2 regions of the Magnetospira thiophila genome follow, and region 2 is predicted to be linked to the other one. Evidence: predicted binding sites of a transcription regulator. Region 2 holds the regulator's gene; the other holds the start of a gene.
The links. The regulator HrcA, encoded in region 2, represses chaperone genes, less so after heat shock. The targets are predictions, from matches to a motif close to GTTAGCACTCNCCNNNGGNGAGTGCTAAC.
Positions count from the first base shown of each region.

Region 1: a site for HrcA is predicted at 1,723-1,751, ahead of groES (co-chaperone GroES). Genes of this name have one in related genera too.

Region 1 is NZ_BAAHXF010000001.1:1,844,324-1,848,746, forward strand. It holds gene ACYQ1P_RS08870 (dynamin family protein) at 1-246, shown strand, start outside; gene ACYQ1P_RS08875 (NAD(P)/FAD-dependent oxidoreductase) at 320-1,621, shown strand; gene groES (co-chaperone GroES) at 1,800-2,087, shown strand; gene groL (chaperonin GroEL) at 2,131-3,795, shown strand; gene ACYQ1P_RS08890 (motility associated factor glycosyltransferase family protein) at 3,854-4,423, opposite strand, start outside.
Region 2 is NZ_BAAHXF010000001.1:1,330,449-1,334,871, reverse strand. It holds gene rdgB (RdgB/HAM1 family non-canonical purine NTP pyrophosphatase) at 1-508, opposite strand, end outside; gene rph (ribonuclease PH) at 505-1,221, opposite strand; gene hrcA (heat-inducible transcriptional repressor HrcA) at 1,318-2,352, shown strand; gene grpE (nucleotide exchange factor GrpE) at 2,368-3,078, shown strand; gene dnaK (molecular chaperone DnaK) at 3,220-4,423, shown strand, end outside.

The sequences.
Region 1 (4,423 bases), 510 kb from region 2:
CTAAACCTGCGCCAGGCATTCCTCAAGAACACCCGGTTTTACCGCAGCATCTTCTGCCAGAATCCGGCCGGATGGAGCAAGCGCGCCCTGCGCCGCTTCCAGTCTCTGCGCGAAATGGCGGCCCAGCATGTGCAGCGTCTCAACGACTGTTATGCCGATCCGTCGGGCAAGATGATTCTGCCGGAGCCGCCGCGGCTTGAGCCAGTGGTTGAAGCCCTGCCGGAACAGATGACAGCGGAAAAGTAATCGTATATACAGAACAACAATGTGACATAAAAATCGTCACAATTACTTCTTTTATGCTTGGGAGAGCTTGAATATGGCACATGTGGTTATCATTGGAGCGGGTCTTGGCGGCATGCCGATGGCCTACGAAATGCGCGACGAACTGGGAAAGCAGCACAAGGTCACTGTCATTGGCAATGGCCCGGAATTTCAGTTCACGCCGTCCAATCCCTGGGTTCTTGTCGGTTGGCGCAAGCGCAAGGATGTGGTGATTCCGGTCGAGAAATATCTGAAGAAAAAGGGCATTGATTTCATTCCGGTCCCGGCCAAGAAGGTGCGTCCGGCTGATAACCAGGTCGATCTGGCCGATGGTCAGGTGGTGGATTACGACTATCTGGTAGTCGCCTCCGGCCCGCATCTGGCGTTCGAAGAAGTGGAAGGCCTGGGCCCAAATGGCGGCTTCACCCAATCGGTGTGCCATGTGGACCACGCGGCCAAGGCTTACGAGAAGTGGGAAGAATTCTGCAAAAACCCGGGGCCGATCGTGGTCGGCGCGGTGCAGGGCGCGTCCTGTTACGGCCCGGCCTACGAAATGGCCATGATTATGGATACGGACCTGCGGCGTCGCAAGATCCGTGACAAGGTGCCGATGACCTTCGTCACCGCCGAGCCCTATGTGGGCCACCTGGGCCTGGGTGGCGTCGGTGATTCCAAGGGCATTCTGGAATCCGAATTCCGCAGCGTGCACGTCAAATGGATCTGCAATGCCAAGGTCGAGAAGGTCGAGGACGGCATGATGCATGTCTCCGAGGTCGGAGACGACGGCAAGGAAGTGAAAAAGCACCAGTTGCCCTTCAAATTCTCCATGATGCTGCCGGCCTTCAAGGGCATTGAGGCGGTTCAGGGAATCGAAGGCCTAGTCAATCCGCGCGGCTTCGTCACCGTCAACAAGTTCCAACAGAACGCCACGTTCAAGAACGTCTATTCGGTCGGTGTGGTCGTGGCCATTCCGCCGGTGGAAGCCTGCCCGTTGCCGGTCGGTGCGCCCAAGACGGGCTACATGATCGAGTCCATGGTGACCGCCACGGCGCATAACATCAGCAACATGATCGACGGCAAGGAGCCGGAGACGGAAGCCACCTGGAACGCCATCTGTCTGGCCGACTTCGGAGACCGCGGCGCGGCCTTCGTCGCCCTGCCGCAGATTCCGCCGCGCAACGTCAACTGGTTCTCCGGCGGCAAGTGGGTGCATCTGGCCAAGATCGCCTTCGAGAAGTATTTCATCCGCAAGATCAAGAAAGGCACCTCGGAGCCGATCTACGAGAAATATACCCTGAAGGCCCTGGGCGTCACCAAGCTCAAGGACAAGTACACCGCGCCGACCATCCACGATTGAGAAATTACCGCGATATTTTGTGATCAAGGCCGTCCTACGGGGCGGCCTTGTTGCTTTTCCGGGAGCGCGGGGTTGACAGATGGAGCCGACACCCTTACATGTCTGGCACTCAGCACTCACGAGTGCTAGCAAAAATCAGGTTTTCGTTTTTCACCAATATGTTGAGTGAGGTAGCACTATGAAGTTCAGGCCGCTGCATGACCGCGTTCTGGTCCGTCGCACCGAAAGCGAAGAAAAGACCGCTGGTGGCATCATCATCCCCGACACCGCCAAGGAAAAGCCCATGGAGGGCCAGGTCGTTGCCGTGGGCGCCGGAGCCAAGGGCGAAGACGGCAAGGTGACCCCGTTGGATGTGAAGGCTGGCGACCGCATTCTGTTCGGCAAGTGGTCCGGCACCGAAGTCAAGATGGACGGCGAAGAGCTGTTGATCATGAAAGAATCCGACATCATGGGCATCATTGAATAACACCCGTGATCCGCGACCAGTTTGAATAGAGGAAATACCAATTATGGCTGCCAAAGAAGTTAAATTCAGCACCGATGCCCGCGCCAAGATGCTGCGGGGCGTCGACATTCTCGCCGATGCCGTGAAAGTGACCCTGGGTCCGAAGGGCCGCAACGTGGTGATCGAGAAATCGTTCGGTGCGCCGCGCATCACCAAGGACGGCGTCACCGTCGCCAAGGAAATCGAGTTGGCCGACAAGTTCGAGAACATGGGCGCCCAGATGGTGCGCGAAGTGGCCTCCAAGACCAACGACGAAGCCGGTGACGGCACCACCACCGCCACCGTTCTGGCGCAGGCCATTGTCCGCGAAGGCTGCAAGGCCGTGGCTGCGGGAATGAACCCGATGGATCTGAAGCGCGGCGTCGACATGGCCGTGCTCGCCGTGGTCGAGGACGTCAAGTCCCGCGCCAAGGCCGTTTCCACCAACGAAGAGATCGCCCAGGTCGGCACCATTTCCGCCAACGGAGACACCGAGGTCGGTCGGATGATCGCCGAGGCCATGGAAAAGGTCGGCAACGAGGGTGTCATTACCGTCGAGGAAGCCAAGAGCCTGACCTCCGAGTTGGACGTGGTCGAGGGCATGCAGTTCGATCGCGGCTACACCTCGCCGTACTTCGTGACCAATGCCGAGAAGATGACCTGCGATCTGGAGAACCCGTTCATCCTGATCCACGAGAAGAAGCTGTCCAGCCTACAGCCGTTGCTGCCGGTGCTGGAGACCGTGGTGCAGTCCTCCCGTCCGCTGATGATCATCGCCGAGGACATCGAAGGCGAGGCTCTGGCCACCCTGGTGGTCAACAAGCTGCGCGGCGGCCTCAAGGTCTGTGCCGTCAAGGCTCCGGGCTTCGGCGACCGTCGCAAGGCGATGTTGGAAGATCTCGCCATCCTGACCAATGGTCAGGTGATCAGCGAAGATCTGGGCATCAAGCTGGAGAATGTCACCATCGACATGCTCGGCAGCGCCAAGAAGATCGCCGTGACCAAGGAAGACACCACCATCGTCGAAGGGGCGGGCGAGGCTGATGCCATCAAGGCCCGTTGCACCCAGATCCGGGCGCAGATCGAGGAAACCACCTCCGACTACGACCGTGAGAAGCTGCAAGAGCGTCTGGCCAAGCTGGCGGGCGGCGTGGCCGTTCTGCGGGTCGGCGGGGCGACCGAGGTCGAAGTGAAGGAAAAGAAAGATCGCGTGGACGACGCCCTGCACGCCACTCGGGCGGCGGTCGAGGAAGGCATTGTCGCCGGTGGCGGCACGGCGCTGCTCTACGCCATCCGTGCCCTGGACGGCATGGAAGGGGAAAACAACGACCAGAAGGTGGGCGTCAACATCGTCCGCCGGGCGTTGCAGGCCCCGCTGCGTCAGATCGTCGAGAACTCCGGTTTCGACGGCGCGGTCGTCGCGGGCAAGCTGCTCGAAGGCAAAGACACCAACTATGGTTTCAATGCCCAGACCGGCGAGTACTGCGATCTGGTCAAGGCCGGTATCGTCGATCCGACCAAGGTCGTGCGCACCGCGTTGCAGGACGCCTCCTCGGTGGCCGGTCTGTTGATCACCACCGAAGCCATGATCGCCGAACGGCCTGCCGACCATAAGGGCGGCGACGCCGGCGGCATGGGCGGCATGGGTGACATGGGCGGCATGGGCGGCATGGGTGGCATGGGCTTCTAAGCCTCCCCGTCGAACAGAAAACCTATCGGAAAAGGCCGTCCTTCGGGGCGGCCTTTTTCTATGCCGGGGGCGCGGCCTTGGCGAGCAGACGCTCATACAGTGCCCGAGCCTGCGCAGACATATCGCGGCAGGCGGCCTCGAAGCCGTCCAGGAAATGCAGCAGAAATGCCCGCCGCAGGTCCTGGTCGGCGATGCGGCATCCCAGATAGGCCCCGGCTCGAAAGGCGTTGTAGAACGAGGTATCCACCAGTTCCCAGATGCCGACCAATGAGTCTTTTCGTTGAAACAGACTCCGGCGCAACCGTTGTTCGGTTTGCGAAAACAGATGATCGGTTTGCCGGGCCTGACCAAGAATATCGGCAATCAAAAGCGGGAAGTTGTCAGCGGCTTCTGCATAGCTGTTGAGCCGGGCCGGGTCCAGGAATGTACCGGGCGCAACACTGGGCAGGGTGCGTTCCAGGGCGCGGAAGAGGTCGGTCTTGCCGCGCGGGGGCGGCGGGAGATCGACCGTCGCGGCGGCCCGCGGACGGCAACCGGGTATCTGCGCCCCGTCGGCACAGTTGAAGGCCTGGGCCTCGGGGAAGGCGGCCAGCCCGACCTGAAAATTCATGCGCGAGGAATTGTGGAC
Region 2 (4,423 bases):
TCAGATCATATCCATTGGGGATGAACACCGGGTCGTAGCCGAAGCCTTTCTCGCCGCGCGGCGGCCAGGTCAGGGCCCCATGCACCTCGCCCAGAAAGGATTCCGCATGGCCGTCGGGCCAGCAGAGCACCAAAGCGCAGACGAAATGCGCCCGGCGGTCGGTTTTTCCGGCCAGGGCCTGTTCGACCTTTTCCATGGCGATGGAAAAATCCTTGCTCGGTCCGGCCCAGCGGGCGGAATGGATGCCCGGCTGACCGCCCAGGGCTTCCACCGCCAGCCCCGAATCGTCGGACAGGGACGGCAGCCCGGAGGCCAGAGCGGCGGCACGGGCCTTGATGTCCGCATTGCCGAGGAAGCTGTCGGCGTCCTCTTCCGGTTCCGGCAGGTTCAGGTCTCCGGCGGAAATCACTTCCACGTCATAGGGGGCCAGCAGTTCGGCGATTTCCCGCACCTTGCCCTTGTTGTGGCTGGCGATAACCAGCTTGTTGCCGGTGAATTTGCGACTCACAGGCCGAGCGCCTTGTTCTGTGCGTCGGTCAGGGTGGCAATGCCGCTCTTGGCCAGATTGAGCAGTTCGAAGAATTGCGCTTCGGAGAACGGCTCCTGTTCCGCCGTGCCCTGGATCTCGACGATGCCGCCGCTGCCGGTGAGCACGAAATTGGCGTCGGTCTCGGCGTCGCTGTCCTCGGCGTAGTCCAGATCCAGCACCGGGGTGCCCTGGTAAATGCCACAGGATACGGCGGCGATGGAATCGGTCAGCGGCACGTCGGGCAGAATGCCCATTTCGACGATCTTGCGGAACGCTTCATAGAGCGCCACATAGGCTCCGGTGATGCTGGCGGTACGGGTGCCGCCGTCGGCCTGGATCACGTCGCAATCCACCTTGACCTGGATTTCGCCCATGCCCTTGAGGTCGGTCACTGCGCGCAGGGAACGGCCGATCAGCCGCTGAATCTCCTGGGTCCGGCCCGATTGCTTGCCGCGCGCCGCCTCGCGGTCGGTGCGGGTATGGGTGGAGCGGGGCAACATGCCGTATTCGGCGGTCACCCAGCCCTTGCCCGAGCCGCGCATCCAGCCCGGCACCCGTTCCTCCACCGAGGCGGTGCAGAGCACATGGGTATTGCCGAAGCGCGCCATGCAGGAGCCTTCCGCATGTTTGGAAAAGCCGGGCTCCAGAATGATGGCGCGCATCTGGTCGGGCGAACGGTCGGACGGTCTCATGATATCCCTCATATTGCTGTTTGGGCGCACCCTAACCGCAGACGGAGACCGGGGCAAGTTGACGATGCCCCTCCGCACCCCTACATTCCGCGCAGCATGATTACCGACCTCAACGACCGTTCGCGCAAGATCTTTCGCCAGATCGTCGATACTTACCTAGAAACAGGTGAGCCCGTCGGCTCGCGCACCCTGGCCCGGCTGTTGGATTCGCGGCTGTCTCCGGCGACCATTCGCAATGTGATGGCCGATCTGGAGGATTTCGGACTGCTGTTTTCGCCCCATACCTCCGCCGGACGCCTGCCCACCGATGCCGGGCTGCGGCTGTTCGTCGATGGGCTGCTGGAACTGGGGGCGCTGACCGAGGCCGAGCGGCGCGACATGGAACGGCGGGTGGCGGGCAGCGGTCGCAGCGTCGAGGGCCTGCTCGAAGAGGCCTCCAACACCCTGTCCGGGCTGACCCATTGCGCCGGGCTGGTGCTCGCCCCGAAAAGCGACAGCCCGCTGAAACATATCGAATTCGTCGCCCTGTCGCCGGGCCGGGTGCTGGTCGTCATGATGACCGAGAACGGGCTGGTGGAAAACCGCATCTTCGAGGTGCCGGTGAATCTGCCGCCCTCGGCACTGGTGGAAGCGGGGAATTTCCTCTCGGCCCGACTGCGCGGTCGTACCCTGGCCGACGCCCAGGCGGAAATTCTGGCTGAACTGGAAAGTCAGCGCGGCGAACTGGATCACCTGACCAGTAAGCTGGTCGCCGCCGGTCTGGCCACCTGGGGCGGCGAAAAACGCTCCCGCTCGTTGATTGTGCGTGGTCAGGCCAATCTGCTGGAAGACGTGGATGCGGTGGCCGACCTGGAACGCATCCGCGCCCTGTTCGCCGCCCTGGATCAAAAGGAAACGCTCTTGAGCCTTTTGGATCAGGCCGATCAGGCGGAGGGCATTCAAATTTTCATCGGTTCGGAAAATCAGTTGTTCGGCACCGCCGGTTGTTCGATGATCGTCGCCCCTTATCGCGACGGCGCTGAACGGATCATCGGCGCCCTCGGGGTCATCGGCCCGACCCGCATGAATTACGCCCGAATCATACCCATGGTCGATTACACGGCGCAAATCCTGAGCCGTGTCATTGGATGACGGAGAGAAGTGACAATGTCTGAAGAAACCCAAGCTCAAGATCCCCTCGACGAGACCCCCGAAGCGGAAGCACCCGCTGCGGAAGCCGCGCCGGAACAACCCGACGCGCCCGAACCCGCGCCGCAAGAGGACCCGGCAGCGCGCATAGCCGCCCTGGAGGCCCAGGTGCGCGAGTTGGACGACAACTGGCGGCGCGCCGTGGCGGAAATGGAGAATGTCCGCCGCCGGGCCGATATCCAGATCGAGCAGGGGCGCAAGTTCGCCATCGCCGATTTCGCCAAGGCGATGCTGGAGGTGGCCGACAACCTGAGCCGCGCCCTTGACCATGTGCCGGAACAGGCACGCACCGAGGACGAGGCGGTCAAGGCATTGTTCGAGGGTGTGGATATGACCGGCAAGAGCCTGTTGCAGGTGCTCGAACGGTTCGGCGTCAAGCCGGTACCCGCCGAGGGTCAGCGGTTCGATCCCAAATTTCACGAAGCCATGTTCGAAGTGCCGCTACCCGATCAGCCCTCAGGCATGGTGGTGCAGGTGATGGAGACCGGCTTCATGATCGCCGACCGGCTGTTGCGTCCGGCCCGCGTCGGGGTGTCCAAGGGCGGCCCCAAGCCGGAGCCGGTGACCTCTGCGGAGGAAGCCGCCGCCTCGGGCGGCGCCAAGGCCTATGACAAGGTCATCGACGGCACCACCCGCGCCTCCGGCAGTCAGGTGAACGAGGAACTTTAGCACCTTCAGGGCAGTTGCGAAGTTCAGGCGATCTGCCTATATAACGGCTAGGTTTCACAAATTCGTGACAATCACGACCAATTTGGGGACGATCCGGCGTGCCAATGGGCCTGGAAACGTCCGCCGCAAGGAGAGAAGACAATGAGCAAAGTCATCGGTATTGATCTGGGAACCACCAACTCCTGTGTCGCCTTGATGGATGGCAAGGATGCCAAGGTCATCGAGAACGCCGAAGGGGCGCGCACCACCCCCTCCATGGTCGCCATCGCCGACGACGGCGAGCGTCTGGTCGGCCAGCCGGCCAAACGGCAGGCGGTGACCAATCCGGAAAACACCCTGTTTGCCATCAAGCGTTTGATCGGTCGCCGTTTCGACGATCCGCTGACCAAGAAGGACATGGAACTGGTCCCCTATTCCATCGTCAAGGGCGACAACGGCGATGCCTGGATCAAGGCCAATGATAAGAATTACAGCCCGTCGCAGATTTCCGCCTTCATCCTGCAAAAGATGAAGGAAACCGCCGAGGCGCACCTGGGCGAGCCGGTCACCCAGGCGGTCATCACCGTGCCCGCCTACTTCAACGATTCCCAGCGCCAGGCCACCAAGGACGCCGGCAAGATTGCCGGATTGGAAGTGCTGCGCATCATCAACGAGCCGACTGCTGCGGCCCTGGCCTATGGGCTGGACAAGAAAGCGGGCGGCACCATCGCGGTCTATGATCTGGGCGGCGGCACCTTCGACATTTCGGTGCTCGAAATCGGCGACGGGGTATTCGAGGTGAAATCCACCAACGGCGACACCTTCCTCGGCGGCGAGGACTTTGACGCCCGCATCATTGATTACTTGGCCGACGAATTCAAAAAGGAGCAGGGCATCAACCTGCGCACCGACAAGCTGGCCCTGCAACGGCTCAAGGAAGCGGCGGAAAAGGCTAAGATCGAGCTGTCTTCGTCCATGCAGACCGAGATCAACCTGCCGTTCATCACTGCCGACGCCTCGGGGCCGAAGCACCTCAACATCAAGCTGACCCGCGCCAAGCTGGAAGCCCTGGTCGAGGACCTGATCGAACGCACCATCGAGCCCTGCCGCAAGGCGCTCAAGGACGCCGACGTCACCGCCGGGGAAATCGACGAGGTGATCCTGGTCGGCGGCATGATCCGCATGCCCAAGGTGCAGCAACGGGTCAAGGAATTCTTCGGCCGCGAGCCCCACAAGGGGGTCAACCCGGATGAAGTGGTGGCGCTCGGCGCGGCCATTCAGGGCGGTGTGCTGAAGGGCGACGTCAAGGACGTGCTGCTGCTCGACGTGACCCCGTTGAGCCTCGGCATCGAGACCCTGGGCGGCG